DNA from 2 places in the Paenibacillus sp. FSL W7-1287 genome. Region 2 is predicted to be linked to the other one. Evidence: predicted binding sites of a transcription regulator. Region 2 holds the regulator's gene; the other holds the start of a gene.
What was found. Region 2 encodes CtsR, which represses protease genes until heat stress. Its sites were predicted from a motif close to ATGGTCAATAAAGGTCAAACA; they were not measured.

Region 1 (7,870 bases), 790 kb from region 2:
TAGGCGGCATCACGTGTTTGTAGGAAGAGGTTTTCCTTCGTCTCTTCATCAAGCTCGATGTCAACACCAGCAACGTTAGCAAGGCTCCATACTGGAAGCTCAGAATCACCATGCTCTCCAATAATATGAGCATGCACGCTGCGCGGATCGATCTTTAGCTCCTTACCGATTAGATAGCGGAAGCGTCCGCTGTCCAGCAATGTACCAGAGCCGATAACACGGTTAACAGGCCAGCCAGATTTCTTAAGTGTAACGTATGCCATAATATCAACTGGATTTGTTGCAATTAACAGAATGGCTTCCTTGTTGTAAGGTAGGATTTGTTTAATGATGCTATCGAAAATATCTGCATTACGCTTTAACAAATCAGTACGCGTCTCGCCAGGACGTTGTGCTGCACCTGCTGTAATAATGATGATCTCAGCTCCTGCACAGTCCTCGTAGCTTCCTGCCCATAGCTTTGCCCCTCCGATATAAGGCATACCATGGTTAATATCCAGTGCATCTCCCGCAGCTTTCTTATGATTGACATCGATTAATACTAGCTCATTGACACGATTACGTAACATTAGTGTATAGGCGGTTGTAGAACCAACAAAACCTGCACCAATAACTACAACTTTTCTCGTTTTCATACGTCATCCCCACTTTCATTAAAATAAGGTTTGTTAATATAGTAGTAAAACATAGCCATAAATACACTGCCGCCTATAATATTGCCTAATGTAGCGGGAATTAAATTGTGTAAAATCTGTTCGATCGTCAAAGCTCCCCAGCCTTGTGCTGCAATAGAAATGGCAAATACAGACATATTCGCTATGCTATGTTCAAAACCTGCAATGAAGAAACTGAACACTAATAAAATCATAACTAGCATTTTTGCTCCATCGGCTTTCATCATGAAGGGAACGAAGAACGCTAGGCAGACAAGCCAATTACATAATATGCCTCGAAAAAAAATCTCCATAAGCGATGCATCGACTTTATTGTGTGCCACCTTCAACAAAAATCCATGAATTTGCTCACTATCAAATAATCCCGTAGCCCATGTGAACACTGCAAAGAAGATAGCTCCGATGATATTGCCGACATAGCTCAACAACAACAATCGTAGAACCTTATTCCAGCTTAACTTTTTGCGAAGTGCGCTAAAGCTAAGGTAGAACGTATTTCCTGTGAATAAATCACCGCCACCGTAAGAAATTAATATGATGGCTATACAAAATGTCAAAGCAGCTGCTGGATACGTAAAAGGAGAATGGACCTCGTAAAAGAAGCTTGCTGTCTTAAAGGCAACGATAACGCCGAAGCCGATAAACATACTCGCAACCATTGAACGCAATAGATAGCGCAGAATACTTTGATCGTAAATTTTCAGTTTTTTTAATGCCAGCTTTTCAACTTGATATAATGCTTCTGTCTCCATATTGACTCCTCCAACAATGCAAGTCGTACTGTGATCTATTACAATTTCATCATATATGACAGTCAGAAATAGATATGTGATTTTTATCACAATGAGCAGTGGATTATTAAATGTGATAAATGATATGGGCTTTATTGACTTAGTTTATGTTGTTTGTTTATGTAGAAAGTGTGTTTGTTTATGTAGAAAGTGATGGATTGGGATTTATGATGCTGATGCTATATAGCCATGGTGAACTATACCGTTGTTGGCTGGATATGTGCGGTTACACGCTACATAAGAAAGGTGAAATAAAAAGGACTGCAGCTGCATCTGAACAACCGATGAACTGCAGTCCTGCAAGATCTGTACAAGCAGAGACAAATCAACCTGAATGGTTAATTAGTTAACTCTTTCAATTACTTTATCAATCAAGCCGTATTCGACAGCTTCTTGTGCGCTCATAAAGTAATCGCGATCTGTATCTTGATTAATTCGCTCAATAGGCTGACCAGAGCGATCAGCTAAAATTTGATTTAGCTTTTCACGCATATTGATGATACGTTTTGCGCGAATCGCGATGTCGCTCGCTTGACCTTCAGCACCACCTAGCGGCTGATGAATCATAACTTCGCTATTTGGCAATGCAAAGCGCTTGCCTTTCGCTCCAGCTGTTAGTAGAAAAGCACCCATTGAAGCAGCCATACCTACGCAGATCGTAGATACATCGGGCTTAATATATTGCATCGTATCGTAAATGGCCATACCAGCAGTAATGGAACCGCCAGGAGAGTTGATATATAGATGAATATCCTTCTCTGGATCTTCAGCAGCCAAGAAAAGCAACTGCGCAATAATAGAATTGGCCACAACGTCGTTAACACCAGAGCCAAGCATAATAATACGGTCTTTTAACAAACGAGAATAAATGTCATAAGAGCGTTCTCCACGATTACTTTGTTCGATAACCATAGGCACAAAGTTCATATTAACCAATCCTCCTATTTAGTAGTATGTAATTTATAATAATAGAAATTTTGTTAAAAGTCAAAGATGGTCAAACTCACTTCTACGTTACATAGTATGACCTGATTTGCTAGTAGCTAAACACTCCGAATGTACATCACCTTCATTGCTATGAATAAAAAAACAGGATAGAAAAATGAGATATAGTCATTTTCCATCCTGTTTTATTCTGGGGAGATGATTGCACTGCCCTTTATTCTATGAACATTAATGATGTTATACGTATGTAAGTGGCGCGCCCGCTAGGAATCGAACCTAGATCTCAGGCTCCGGAGGCCTACGTCATATCCATTGGACCACGGGCGCAACTACTATATTGTATTGGATTTTATTCAATGAATCAAGTGTTTATCCGATCAAAACCTATTCATGCCTTTTTGCATAAGCGATATTCGAAAGTATAACTAGGATTCTCAATGGTAAAACTCAAACTGTATCAAATATCTTTATACATAAATTAAATAAGTAATCGTTTACATCGTAAAAGCGCACTTGCGATGCTGTTAAAGATTAGGTACAATATATGTGGGACTTAAATAATACCACAGGGACAATTTTTGTCCACGTCGGGTGTTTCCAATATAGTTCACGCGGAGTGATGGTATAATGCGACAGCTTATTGAACTGCAGCGGCAGCTAGTACCTGAGCTTTTAGATGTGATGAGCAAACGCTACAAGATTTTACAGCAAGTAATGCTAGCAGGAACAATCGGGCGTCGAGCACTCGCTAATGTGATGGCGATGACAGAACGTGTACTGCGAGCGGAAACGGAGCTGTTAAAGGAACAAGGTCTTTTATTGATCTCACCTTCAGGCATGTCGCTAAGCGAAGATGGTAAGAAGGTGCTAGAGCAATTAGAACAGCTTGATCCACATGTTTTTGTTAGCTCAGATCTAGAAAAAAAGCTTCAGACATTGTATGGCTTGCAGCACGTCATTGTAGTTCCAGGTAATTCAGAGCAGTCTGAGGCGTCGAAGCGTGAGCTTGGAAGAGCTGCCGGTTTACTTCTGAAGCGAGTTATTAGATCAGGAGATGTAATCGCGGTCTCAGGTGGCACTACGACAGCTCAGGTTGCAAATTATTTAAGCTTACCAAGCACAATAAAGGATGTTGTATTCGTACCAGCACGTGGTGGTTTAGGTGAAAGCCTGGATTATCAGGCGAATACAATTGCATCTACGATGGCTAAGCGTACAGGCGGCCATTACCGATTGCTTCACGTTCCTGACCATATCAGTGAGGAAGCTTATGAATCCATGATGCAAGAGCCTACCATTAAAGAAATTGTCGAAGTCATCCGGAATGCAAGAATTTTTATTCACGGTATTGGTGACGCTACTGTAATGGCAAGGCGAAGAAAAACTGATCCTGAAGAAGTACGCAAGATGGTTGCAGAAGGAGCGCTTGCTGAGTCATTCGGCTTCTACTTTAATAAGCATGGCGAGCCAGTCCATAAGATGAAAACTGTGGGCATGCGATTAGAAGATATCGCCCAGATCGAATGTATTATTGCGGTAGCTGGTGGAGCGAGTAAAGCTGCTGCTATGGATGCGATTATGCGATCTGGTCATAATCACGCACTCGTCACGGATGAAAGTGCAGCGCTTGAGCTTATTCGGATTAATGAAAGTAATGGGCATTATGACGAAATGTAATTCAATTACACTCGTCTTGCAATAAATTAAATTTGCCAAATGACTAGGAGGAAATAACAATGGTTAAAATTGGTATCAATGGTTTCGGCCGTATCGGTCGTAACGTATTTCGTGCTTCATTCAGCAATCCTAACGTTGAGGTAGTAGCAGTAAACGATCTGACAGACGTTAACACTTTGGCTCACTTGCTAAAATATGATACGACTCACGGTAAATTCGACGGTACTGTAGAAGCTAAAGAAGGCGCTCTTATCGTTAACGGTAAAGAAATCAAAGTATTCGCTGAGCGCAACCCTGCTGATCTTCCTTGGGGTTCTGTAGGTGCGGAAATCGTAGTTGAATCTACAGGTATCTTCACAGCTAAAGAAAAAGCTGAAGCTCACCTTCAAGGCGGCGCTAAAAAAGTTATCATCTCTGCTCCAGCTACTAACGAAGATATTACAATCGTTATGGGTGTTAACGAAGATAAATACGATGCTGCTAGCCATACAGTTATTTCTAACGCTTCTTGTACTACAAACTGCTTGGCGCCTTTCGCTAAAGTATTGAATGATAAATTCGGAATCGTTAAAGGTATGATGACAACAATTCACTCTTACACTAACGACCAATCTGTACTAGACGTACCACATAAAGACCTTCGTCGTGCTCGTGCAGCTGCTGAGAACATTATCCCATCTTCTACTGGTGCGGCTAAAGCAGTTTCTCTAGTATTGCCTGAGCTTAAAGGTAAATTGAACGGTATGGCTATGCGTGTACCTACACCTAACGTTTCTGTAACTGACCTAGTTGCAGAGCTTAAAGTTGACGTAACTGTTGAAGAAGTTAACGCTGCTCTTAAAGAAGCTGCTAACGGCGCTCTTAAAGGCATCCTTAACTACAGCGATGAGCCACTTGTATCTTCTGACTACAATGGTGACCCTGCTTCTTCTACAATCGATGCTCTTTCTACAATGGTTGTTGAAGGTAACATGGTTAAAGTTGTTTCTTGGTACGACAACGAGTGGGGTTATTCTAACCGCGTAGTTGACCTAGCTGCTTACATCGCTGCAAAAGGTCTATAAGGAAAGAAAGCCGACGGGCATGACTCTTCATGAAGATGTCGGTCCTTAGCCTTACTGAACGCATGAGCGTAAGAGAGGGCTAGTTATAAGCAGGCGTTTCTTCCCTAGGAAGGACGCCTGCTTTTATATTGCATAATCAAATCATTGGGAGGCTAATCCATGAATAAAAAAAGTATTCGCGACGTGGCTGATTTAGCTGGTAAAAAAGTATTCGTGCGTGTCGATTTTAACGTGCCACTAGAAAACGGTGCTATTACTGACGACAAGCGTATTCGTGAAACGTTGCCAACGATCAACTACCTCATTGAAAAAGGTGCTAAAGTCATTCTTGCGAGCCACTTGGGCCGTCCAAATGGCGAGGTTGTAGAAGAGCTACGTCACACTGCTAGTGCGGCACGTCTTTCCGAACTTCTTGGCAAACCAGTTGTTAAAGCTAATGAAGCTGTAGGCGATGCTGTTAAAGCTCAAATCGCTGACATGCAAAACGGAGATGTTCTACTTCTTGAAAACGTGCGTTTCTACCCTGGCGAAGAGAAAAATGACGCAGAACTTGCAAAGCAATTCGCTGAGCTTGCTGATCTTTTCGTTAACGATGCATTTGGTGCTGCTCACCGTGCGCATGCTTCTACAGAAGGTATTGCACATCATCTACCAGCAGTATCTGGCTTGCTTATGGAGAAAGAGCTTGATGTACTAGGTAAAGCTCTTAACAACCCTGAGCGTCCATTTACAGCGATTGTTGGTGGTTCTAAAGTTAAGGATAAAATTGCTGTAATCGAAAAAATGATTGAAATCGCAGATAACATCATTATCGGTGGCGGTCTATCCTACACATTCTTCAAGGCACAAGGCTATGAAATCGGTCAATCTTTGCTTGATAGCAGTAAGCTAGATCTAACGCTTGAATTTATTGAAAAAGCGAAAAAAGCAGGCAAAAACTTGTATTTGCCAGTGGACATCGTTGTTACAGATGAATTCAGTGCAAATGCGAATACTAAAATTGTTCCTGTAGATAGCATTCCTGCAGACATGGAAGGTATCGATATCGGTCCAAAAACTCGTGAAATCTACGCTGACGTTATTAAAAACTCTAAGCTAGTAGTATGGAACGGTCCGATGGGCGTATTCGAAATCGAGCCATTCTCTCATGGTACACGTGCAGTAGCTCAAGCTACAGCTGAAACTGAAGGCTACACAGTTATCGGTGGCGGTGATTCTGCAGCAGCTGCTGAGAAATTCGGCCTAGCTGATCGCATGAACTTCATCTCTACTGGTGGCGGTGCTTCCCTTGAGTTCATGGAAGGTAAAGCTCTTCCAGGCGTTGTAGCTCTTAACGATAAATAAGATTAGCCCGATTAAGGATGTGTGATCCAGCGATGGATTGTACATCCTTGAGGACTGTTAATGACCAGCATGCATCCAAGGTAACTTTTTCTCACGAAGAGGTTCTTAGGAATGCATCAAAAAGTTTTGGATTATGCTTTCGAAGTATTTTTTCGGAAGAATATCCGAAAAAGGGTTAATGCTTCCGTAGTAACTTTTTCTCACGAAGAAGCAACAAAGGAATGCATCAAACAAGTTTTTAGGAGGACTAAAAATGAGCAGAACACCTATTATTGCAGGTAACTGGAAAATGTTTAAGACGGTTTCTGAGTCTGTAGCTTTCTTTGAAGCTGTGAAGGGTAAAGCTGAGGTTGCAGGTGTAGAAAGTGTTATCTGTGCACCATTTACTAACCTACCAGCGCTTGTAGAAGCAGCGAAAGGTACATCGATCGCAATCGGTGCTCAAAATCTTCACTTTGAAGATAACGGTGCATTCACTGGTGAGATCAGCGGCGTTATGCTGAAGGATCTAGGTGTAAAATATGTATTGATCGGTCACTCTGAGCGTCGTCAATACTTCGCTGAGACAGATGAAACAGTAAACAAGAAGGTTCATGCTGCATTTAAACATAGCCTAGTACCGATCATTTGTATCGGTGAAAATCTTGAAGAGCGTGAAGCAGGTACGACAAAAGATGTTTGCCGTACTCAAACGGTAGCTGCATACGAAGGCATCTCTGCTGAGCAGGCAGCACAATCTGTTATCGCATACGAGCCAGTATGGGCTATCGGTACAGGTAAATCCTCTACTAGCGCAGATGCACAGGATGTTATTGGTTATGTGCGTAGCGTAGTAGCTGAGCTTTATGATCAAGCGACTGCAGACGCAGTACGTATTCAATATGGCGGTAGTGTAAAGCCAAACAACGTTGCTGAATATCTTGGTCAACAGGATATTGATGGCGCGCTAGTTGGCGGTGCAAGCCTTGAGCCAGACTCCTATGTAGCACTTGTTGAGGGGGCCAAGTAAGATGGCTAATCGTAAACCAGTAGCTTTAATTATTATGGACGGCTTTGGTCTTCGTAATGATGTAGTGGGTAACGCTGTTGCTCAAGCTAAAAAGCCGAACTATGATCGTTATCTTCAGCAATATCCAAACACAACTTTGGTTGCTTGCGGTGAAGCAGTAGGTCTACCAGAGGGACAAATGGGTAACTCTGAGGTAGGTCACTTAAACATCGGTGCTGGTCGTATTGTTTACCAGGATCTAACTCGCATTACAAAATCAATTCGCGATGGTGAATTTTTCGAAAATGAAACCTTCATTAAAGCAATTAGCAATGCGAAAGAGAACGGTAAAAAGCTTCATATCTACGGCCTGCTATCCAATGGCGG
Region 2 (7,870 bases):
CAAGTCGAGCAGGGACGAAAGTCGGGCTTAGTGATCCGGTGGTACCGCATGGAAGGGCCATCGCTCAACGGATAAAAGCTACCCTGGGGATAACAGGCTTATCTCCCCCAAGAGTCCACATCGACGGGGAGGTTTGGCACCTCGATGTCGGCTCATCGCATCCTGGGGCTGAAGTAGGTCCCAAGGGTTGGGCTGTTCGCCCATTAAAGCGGTACGCGAGCTGGGTTCAGAACGTCGTGAGACAGTTCGGTCCCTATCTGTCGCGGGCGTAGGAAATTTGAGAGGAGCTGTCCTTAGTACGAGAGGACCGGGATGGACGTACCGCTGGTGTACCAGTTGTTTCGCCAGAAGCATAGCTGGGTAGCCAAGTACGGAAGGGATAAGCGCTGAAAGCATCTAAGCGTGAAGCCCCCCTCAAGATGAGATTTCCCAATTAGTAAGACCCCTTGAAGACGACGAGGTTGATAGGCTGGGGGTGGAAGTGCAGCAATGCATGGAGCTGACCAGTACTAATCGGTCGAGGGCTTATCCTACAGACTTTGAATACGGAGCGCAAGCGAAGATTCATAAGTCACATCGGAAGCAAATGCTTCTGCTTGATTCAAACTTTGGAGATTCACAACTTTCATATCCAGTTTTGAGGGTGCAAGCCACTTTGGAAGCATCTACAACGTTTGGTGACGATGGCGAAAGGGAACCACGCGTACCCATCTCGAACACGACCGTTAAGCCTTTCAGCGCCGATGGTACTTGGACCGCAGGGTCCTGGGAGAGTAGGACGTTGCCAAGCACGAAGGAAGCCTATTGCGTATGCAGTAGGCTTTTTTTGTTGTGCGGATGTAGTGATGATGCATGGTGATTGCGTAGAGCTCAGTCGGTGAGGTTCTTATGATCAGGAAAGCATTGCTATAATCCAGGAGAGTATCTGAATCCTGATTGAGTATATTCGGTAAAGAGACAGCATTTTTAATGGAAACACTAGAAGAGGATCTCGAGGTTATAACATCGAATATAGAAGAACTGAAATCAAATTGACACTTTTATGCTCCGCATTACGTATATTTTGAGTATAAAAGCAGCATCCTATAGATAGGCTAGCAATAAATTGAATTGTCAGAAAAATGATTCCAAACATATTGACCTTCTCTGAGGATTTAGTATAATAATATCAAGGTCAAAGAAAGTCAAAGTCAGATTAACCTTAAACTGCTGACATTCGTATTCGCGATCTAGCAACATTTATGAACTACAGTGAGAGGAGGTTGGTCATGCGTAACATTTCGGATCTCATTGAACAGTATTTGAAGCAATTGCTCGAAAATAGCGGTGGTGCTGTTGAGATTCAGCGTAATGATCTGGCCGAAAGATTTTCATGTGTTCCCTCTCAAATTAATTATGTCATTAGTACACGTTTTACACTTGAGAAGGGATACGTCGTTGAAAGCAAACGTGGCGGTGGCGGTTACGTCAGAATACAACGTATCGAGCTACCAACATTAAAAGGCATTCAACTACATCTTGATCAAGCAATTGGAACGCAAATTGATCAAAACTGTGCTGAAGGCTTAATTTATCAGCTGGAAGGAGCAGGGCATCTCAGTGAACGAGAAGCAAATTTGCTACGGGTAGCTATTCATCGAGACACACTTTCGATTAAGCTTCCGCTTCGCGATGAGCTTCGTGCGAGACTGCTGAAGGCAATGCTCATTGCGCTGCTTTTGAAATAAAGGCAAGGAGTTGAGTTGCGATGATCTGTCAAGAATGTGGAAAACGACCATCTACATTACATTTCACAAAAATCGTAAATGGAGAAAAGACAGAGTTTCATATTTGCGAAGTGTGTGCACGTGAAAAAGGCGACGGCATTCCTGGAGCACCAAACAGCTTCTCTATCCATAGCTTGCTATCCGGCATTTTGGATTTTGATGCGGTCACAAGTAAAGGCCTCAATAGCTTGAAGCCGCAGGAATCGTTACGCTGTGAAACATGCGGAATGAGTTATGCGCAATTTAGTAAGATTGGACGTTTTGGCTGCAGTGATTGCTATGATGCATTTAGTGAACGCCTTGATCCATTGCTGAAGCGAATTCACGGTAATACGAAGCATAGCGGGAAAATTCCGAAGCGTTCTGGACTTAAAGTACAGTGTAAACGACAAATTGAACAGCTAAGAGCTGATCTTCATCGTTATATAGAATTAGAAGAATTTGAAAAAGCCGCAACGGTTCGAGATGAAATTCGAGAGCTAGAGCGAAAGATGCAGCAGTCTTCATAAATACTAATAGATTGAAATCGGGGTGAGTACAGTGACAAAACATCGATTTTCATCTGCTGCGCAAAGTGAATGGATGCGTGAAGGACCTGAATCAGACGTAGTCATTAGCAGCAGAATTCGATTAGCGCGCAATCTCCAGCATCAGCCGTTTCCGTTACTTGCTACAACAGCTCAATCCGATGAAGTACTAGAGCAGCTGTCAGCTGTTAGTGACAAGGGCGGTCTTGATGAGTTAGGTACATTTTCTACAATCTTATTAAAGGATTTAACCGAATTAGAAAAACGCGTTCTGGTAGAGAAGCATCTAATAAGTCCTAACTTAGCCAATGAATCGCGTGCAGGTGCTGTGGTGCTAAGTGAGAATGAAGCGATCAGCATTATGATTAATGAAGAAGATCATTTGCGAATTCAATGCCTGCATCCGGGATTCCAAATTCGTGAAGCATGGAAAATTGCTAACGAAATCGATGATTGCTACGAAGCAGCTATCGAGTATGCTTTTGATGAGAATAAAGGTTACTTAACGACATGTCCGACAAACGTTGGCTCTGGACTAAGAGCATCAGTGATGATGCACTTGCCAGCACTTGTTCTTACGCAGCAAATTAATCGGATCCTGTCCGCCGTTTCACAGGTCGGTCTTACCGTAAGAGGGCTGTATGGAGAAGGCAGTGAAGCATTAGGTAATTTATTTCAAATATCTAATCAGATCACGCTTGGTCAATCTGAGGAAGAAATTATTGATAATTTATACGGTGTAGCTAAGCAAATTATTGAACATGAGAAGGCTGCCCGTCGTAAACTAATGAATGAATCCTATCGTAGGCTGGAGGACCGTATTAAACGCTCCTACGGTATTCTGAGTCATGCGTCCATTATGGATTCTAAAGAAGCAGCTCAGCGATTGTCAGACATTAGACTAGGAGCAGATCTTGGCATATTGCCTCAGGTTTCTCCACGACTTTACAATGAATTGCTTGTGATGACTCAGCCGGGCTTTTTACAGGTGCGATACGAGGAAAAGCTATCTCCTGATGATCGCGATGTAAAACGGGCTGAATTGATTCGAGAGCATTTGAATACATTTGAACATGGAGGTGCATCGCAATGATGTTTGGACGATTTACTGAACGTGCCCAAAAGGTGCTGGCATTAGCACAAGAAGAAGCGGTACGACTTGGTCATAACAATATCGGAACAGAGCATATTTTATTAGGGCTCATTCGTGAAGGTGAAGGCATTGCAGCGAAGGCGCTTCAAGGACTAGGCCTTGGCTTAGAAAAAATTCAGGATGAAGTAGAAGCACTCATTGGCCGTGGACAAGAGCAGCCTAACAACATCGCTTATACGCCTCGCGCCAAAAAAGTTATTGAGCTATCTATGGATGAGGCTAGAAAGCTTGGTCATACGTATGTGGGTACCGAGCACATCCTGCTAGGACTTATTCGTGAAGGTGAAGGTGTAGCCGCTCGCGTACTGAATAATCTCGGCATTAGCTTGAATAAAGCGCGACAGCAGGTGCTGCAGCTACTAGGCAGCAGTGAGGCGGTATCTAGCCATCAACATACACCATCTAACATCAACACGCCGACACTTGATGGTCTAGCACGTGACTTAACAGCTACAGCGAAGGAAGGTCATCTTGATCCTGTAATTGGACGCTCCAAAGAAATTGAGCGCGTCATTCAAGTATTGAGCCGGAGAACGAAAAACAATCCCGTGCTTATCGGTGAACCAGGTGTAGGTAAAACAGCGATTGCTGAAGGTCTTGCTCAAAAGATTATCGCGAATGAAATTCCAGAAACGCTGCGTGATAAGCGTGTAATGACACTGGATATGGGCTCTGTTGTAGCAGGTACAAAATATCGCGGTGAGTTCGAGGATCGATTGAAAAAAATTATGGATGAAATTCGTCAAGCAGGCAACATCATTCTATTCATTGATGAGCTGCATACGTTGATCGGAGCAGGTGGAGCTGAAGGCGCAATCGATGCATCGAACATCTTGAAGCCAGCACTTGCACGTGGCGAGCTGCAATGTATCGGTGCAACAACGCTTGATGAGTATCGTAAATATATCGAGAAGGATGCCGCGCTTGAGCGCCGCTTCCAGCCAATTACCGTTGATCAGCCATCGGTAGATGAGGCCATTCAGATCTTATATGGCTTACGAGATCGCTATGAAGCACATCATCGCGTGAAAATTACCAATGAGTCAATCGAGCAAGCGGTAAAGCTATCTGATCGTTATATTACCGATCGTTTCTTGCCGGATAAAGCGATTGACTTGATCGATGAAGCAGGCTCTCGTGTACGTTTGAACACGTACACCGTACCACCGAATTTGAAAGAGCTAGAAACACGTCTGGACAATATCCGTAAGGAAAAGGATGCTGCAGTACAAAGCCAGGAGTTTGAAAAGGCAGCAGCCTTAAGAGATACCGAGCAAAAAATTCGTGAAGAGCTAGATACGACGAAAAATCAGTGGAAAGAAAAACAAGGCCGTACTGATTCTGAAGTTACACCGGATGATATCGCACAGGTTGTAGCAAGCTGGACAGGAATTCCTGTCGTTAAGCTAGCAGAAGAAGAGACGGAACGTCTATTGAAGATGGAGAGCATTCTTCATGACCGTGTCATTGGTCAAGAGGAGGCGGTGAAATCAGTATCCAGAGCTATTCGTAGAGCTCGCGCTGGTCTGAAGGATCCTAAGCGTCCAATTGGATCATTTATCTTCCTTGGACCTACTGGTGTTGGTAAAACTGAGCTAGCACGTGCGCTTGCAGAAGCGATCTTTGGCGATGAAAATGCCGTTATTCGTATTGATATGTCCGAGTACATGGAGAAGCATGCGACTTCCCGTCTGGTCGGAGCGCCTCCAGGCTATGTTGGTTATGAGGAAGGCGGTCAATTGACGGAGAAGGTACGCCGCAAACCATATTCTGTCGTACTCCTTGACGAAATCGAGAAGGCACATCCAGAAGTATTTAATATCCTGCTACAGGTGCTGGAGGATGGTCGTCTAACTGACTCCAAGGGCCGTCTTGTTGATTTCCGTAACACGCTGATCATTATGACGTCTAACGTCGGTGCTGATCAGATCAAGCGCAATTCAACGCTAGGCTTTACGGCAGTACACGATTCAGGTCGTGAATTTGCTGTAATGAAAGATAAAGTGTTAGCGGAGCTGAAGAAAAGCTTCCGCCCAGAATTCATTAACCGTATCGATGAAACGATTGTGTTCCATTCCCTCGAAGAGGAGCATATCGCACAAATCGTATCGCTTATGGCGGATGATCTGGCAAAACGTCTAAAAGAGCAGGAAATTGAGTTTAGCTTGACCGACTCGGCTAAAAAATTCCTTGCCAAGGAAGGCTTCGACCCACAATACGGAGCTCGTCCGCTACGTCGAGCAATTCAGAAGCATATCGAGGACCGACTATCCGAGGATCTGTTGATGGGCTTAATTCAAAAAGGCGACAGCTTCGTTATCGATGAACAAGATGGGCAGCTTGTTGTCAATAAAAATGTTAAGGCTTCTGTAGAGTAATGTGTGATTGTACTAAAACCAATTAGAGCAAAACACAAGTAACTCACAAGCAAAACTCAAGTAAAACAACGATATTAAGCACTCTGTATATTCAGAATGATGGATCATTAGATCTGTCTTCTGGAAACAGGGTGCTTTTTTTATGTTCAATAGACGAAATACGAATGTGTCTTTTTCTTCTAGCGTGATAATGATAAGATGGAAATATAAGAAATAGGAACGTGAGAAGGAGTTTGGCATGGCTAAAGTTAAAGTGAAATTCGCTTGTACGGAATGCGGCACGGAATCACCACGCTGGATGGGAAAATGTCCGGGCTGCCAATCATGGAACACAATGGTGGAGTTTAAGGAAACGGTATCGAAAACGAAAGGTGTCGGCTTATCTGGAATTCATACGAAAGAAAAACCGACTTCTATCATACATATAGAAAGTGGGAAGGAGCCACGTATCGAGACATCTATGCTAGAGCTTAACCGCGTGTTGGGCGGCGGAGTTGTGCCAGGGTCGCTTATCCTTGTCGGTGGGGATCCCGGAATTGGTAAATCTACGTTGCTGCTGCAGACGTCTCATGCGCTAGCTTCTAAGGAGCTAAGCGTGCTCTATATATCCGGCGAGGAATCCGTTCGCCAAACGAAGCTAAGAGCGGATCGTCTGGGTGCTTTATCTGAGCATTTATACGTATTATGTGAGACGAATATGGAGCATATTAATGATGCGATTGATAATTTGAACCCGGATTTTTTAGTGATCGACTCAATTCAAACCGTATATGATCCAGGCGTAGAATCAGCACCCGGCAGCGTTGCTCAGGTTAGAGAGTGCACAGCACACTTTATGCGGGTGGCAAAGCAAAAAGGGATCGCCACAGTACTTGTCGGTCATGTAACGAAGGAAGGGGCTATTGCGGGTCCAAGATTACTTGAGCATATGGTCGACTGTGTTTTATATTTCGAAGGGGAGCGGCATCATACATACCGCTTATTGCGTGCTGTAAAGAATCGTTTTGGCTCAACGAATGAAATCGGCATCTTTGAAATGGGAGAGGAAGGACTGCGAGAGGTAAGCAATCCTTCGGAGCTTTTCCTGTCAGAGCGTTCACTTGGTGTTTCTGGCTCAACGGTTGTAGCCAGCATGGAAGGAACAAGGCCTGTGCTTGTTGAGCTGCAGGCATTAGTTGCACCTACAAATTTCCCATCACCACGAAGAATGTCTACCGGTATAGATCACCACCGGATGTCACTTATTATTGCTGTGCTCGAAAAAAGAATGGGCATGTTCTTGCAAACACAGGATGCCTATCTTAACGTTGCAGGCGGTGTAAAGCTCGACGAGCCGGCTGTCGATCTAGCTGCAGCAGTCTGTATCGCATCGAGCTTTAAGGATGCGCCGACAAAGCCGGATGATGTTATCTTTGGTGAAATTGGCTTAACAGGTGAGGTGCGTGCGGTTTCACGCGCAGAGCAGCGGGTGAAGGAAGCAGCCAAGTTAGGCTTCAAGCGTGTTATTATGCCACAAAAAAGCTTAAAAGGATGGACACCGCCTGACGATATAAAAGTGGTAGGTGTTAGTACGGTCGCAGAAGCATTGAAAGCAGCATTGGAATAGGGGGAGCATAGCATCATGAAGGATATTCACCAGCAGGAAACGATGAATAATTTATTACGATTAGTGGCACCAGGCACCCCTTTTCGAGATGGACTGGAGAATGTGCTGCGTGCTAAAACAGGTGCGTTAATTGTTGTAGGCTTAAGTGATGAAGTGAAGGAAGTCGTTGATGGTGGCTTTTCTATTAACTGCGATTATTCACCGAATTATTTATATGAGCTAGCTAAAATGGATGGAGCAATTATTTTAAGTGAGGACCTTAAGCGTATTCTATACGCTAACACTCAGCTTATTCCCAATAGCTCTATCCCATCAACGGAAACTGGGATTCGACATCGGACAGCTGAGCGTTTTGCGAAGCAAACCGGTAAATTAGTGGTATCAATCTCGCAGAGGCGCAATATTATAACATTATACCAAGGGTCACTTAGATATTCTCT

Region 1: a site for CtsR is predicted at 2,449-2,469, ahead of clpP (ATP-dependent Clp endopeptidase proteolytic subunit ClpP). Genes of this name have one in related genera too.

What each region holds. Positions count from the first base shown of each region.
Region 1 is NZ_JBBORD010000001.1:993,247-1,001,116, forward strand. It holds gene NSQ99_RS04600 (L-lactate dehydrogenase) at 1-635, opposite strand, end outside; gene NSQ99_RS04605 (formate/nitrite transporter family protein) at 632-1,426, opposite strand; gene NSQ99_RS04610 (hypothetical protein) at 1,624-1,815, shown strand; gene clpP (ATP-dependent Clp endopeptidase proteolytic subunit ClpP) at 1,808-2,392, opposite strand; tRNA gene NSQ99_RS04620 (tRNA-Arg) at 2,663-2,737, opposite strand; gene NSQ99_RS04625 (sugar-binding transcriptional regulator) at 3,038-4,087, shown strand; gene gap (type I glyceraldehyde-3-phosphate dehydrogenase) at 4,147-5,151, shown strand; gene NSQ99_RS04635 (phosphoglycerate kinase) at 5,311-6,495, shown strand; gene tpiA (triose-phosphate isomerase) at 6,749-7,504, shown strand; gene gpmI (2,3-bisphosphoglycerate-independent phosphoglycerate mutase) at 7,506-7,870, shown strand, end outside.
Region 2 is NZ_JBBORD010000001.1:200,930-208,799, reverse strand. It holds rRNA gene NSQ99_RS01080 (23S ribosomal RNA) at 1-533, shown strand, start outside; rRNA gene rrf (5S ribosomal RNA) at 674-790, shown strand; gene NSQ99_RS01070 (CtsR family transcriptional regulator) at 1,269-1,727, shown strand; gene NSQ99_RS01065 (UvrB/UvrC motif-containing protein) at 1,748-2,275, shown strand; gene NSQ99_RS01060 (protein arginine kinase) at 2,307-3,386, shown strand; gene clpC (ATP-dependent protease ATP-binding subunit ClpC) at 3,383-5,824, shown strand; gene radA (DNA repair protein RadA) at 6,063-7,430, shown strand; gene disA (DNA integrity scanning diadenylate cyclase DisA) at 7,446-7,870, shown strand, end outside.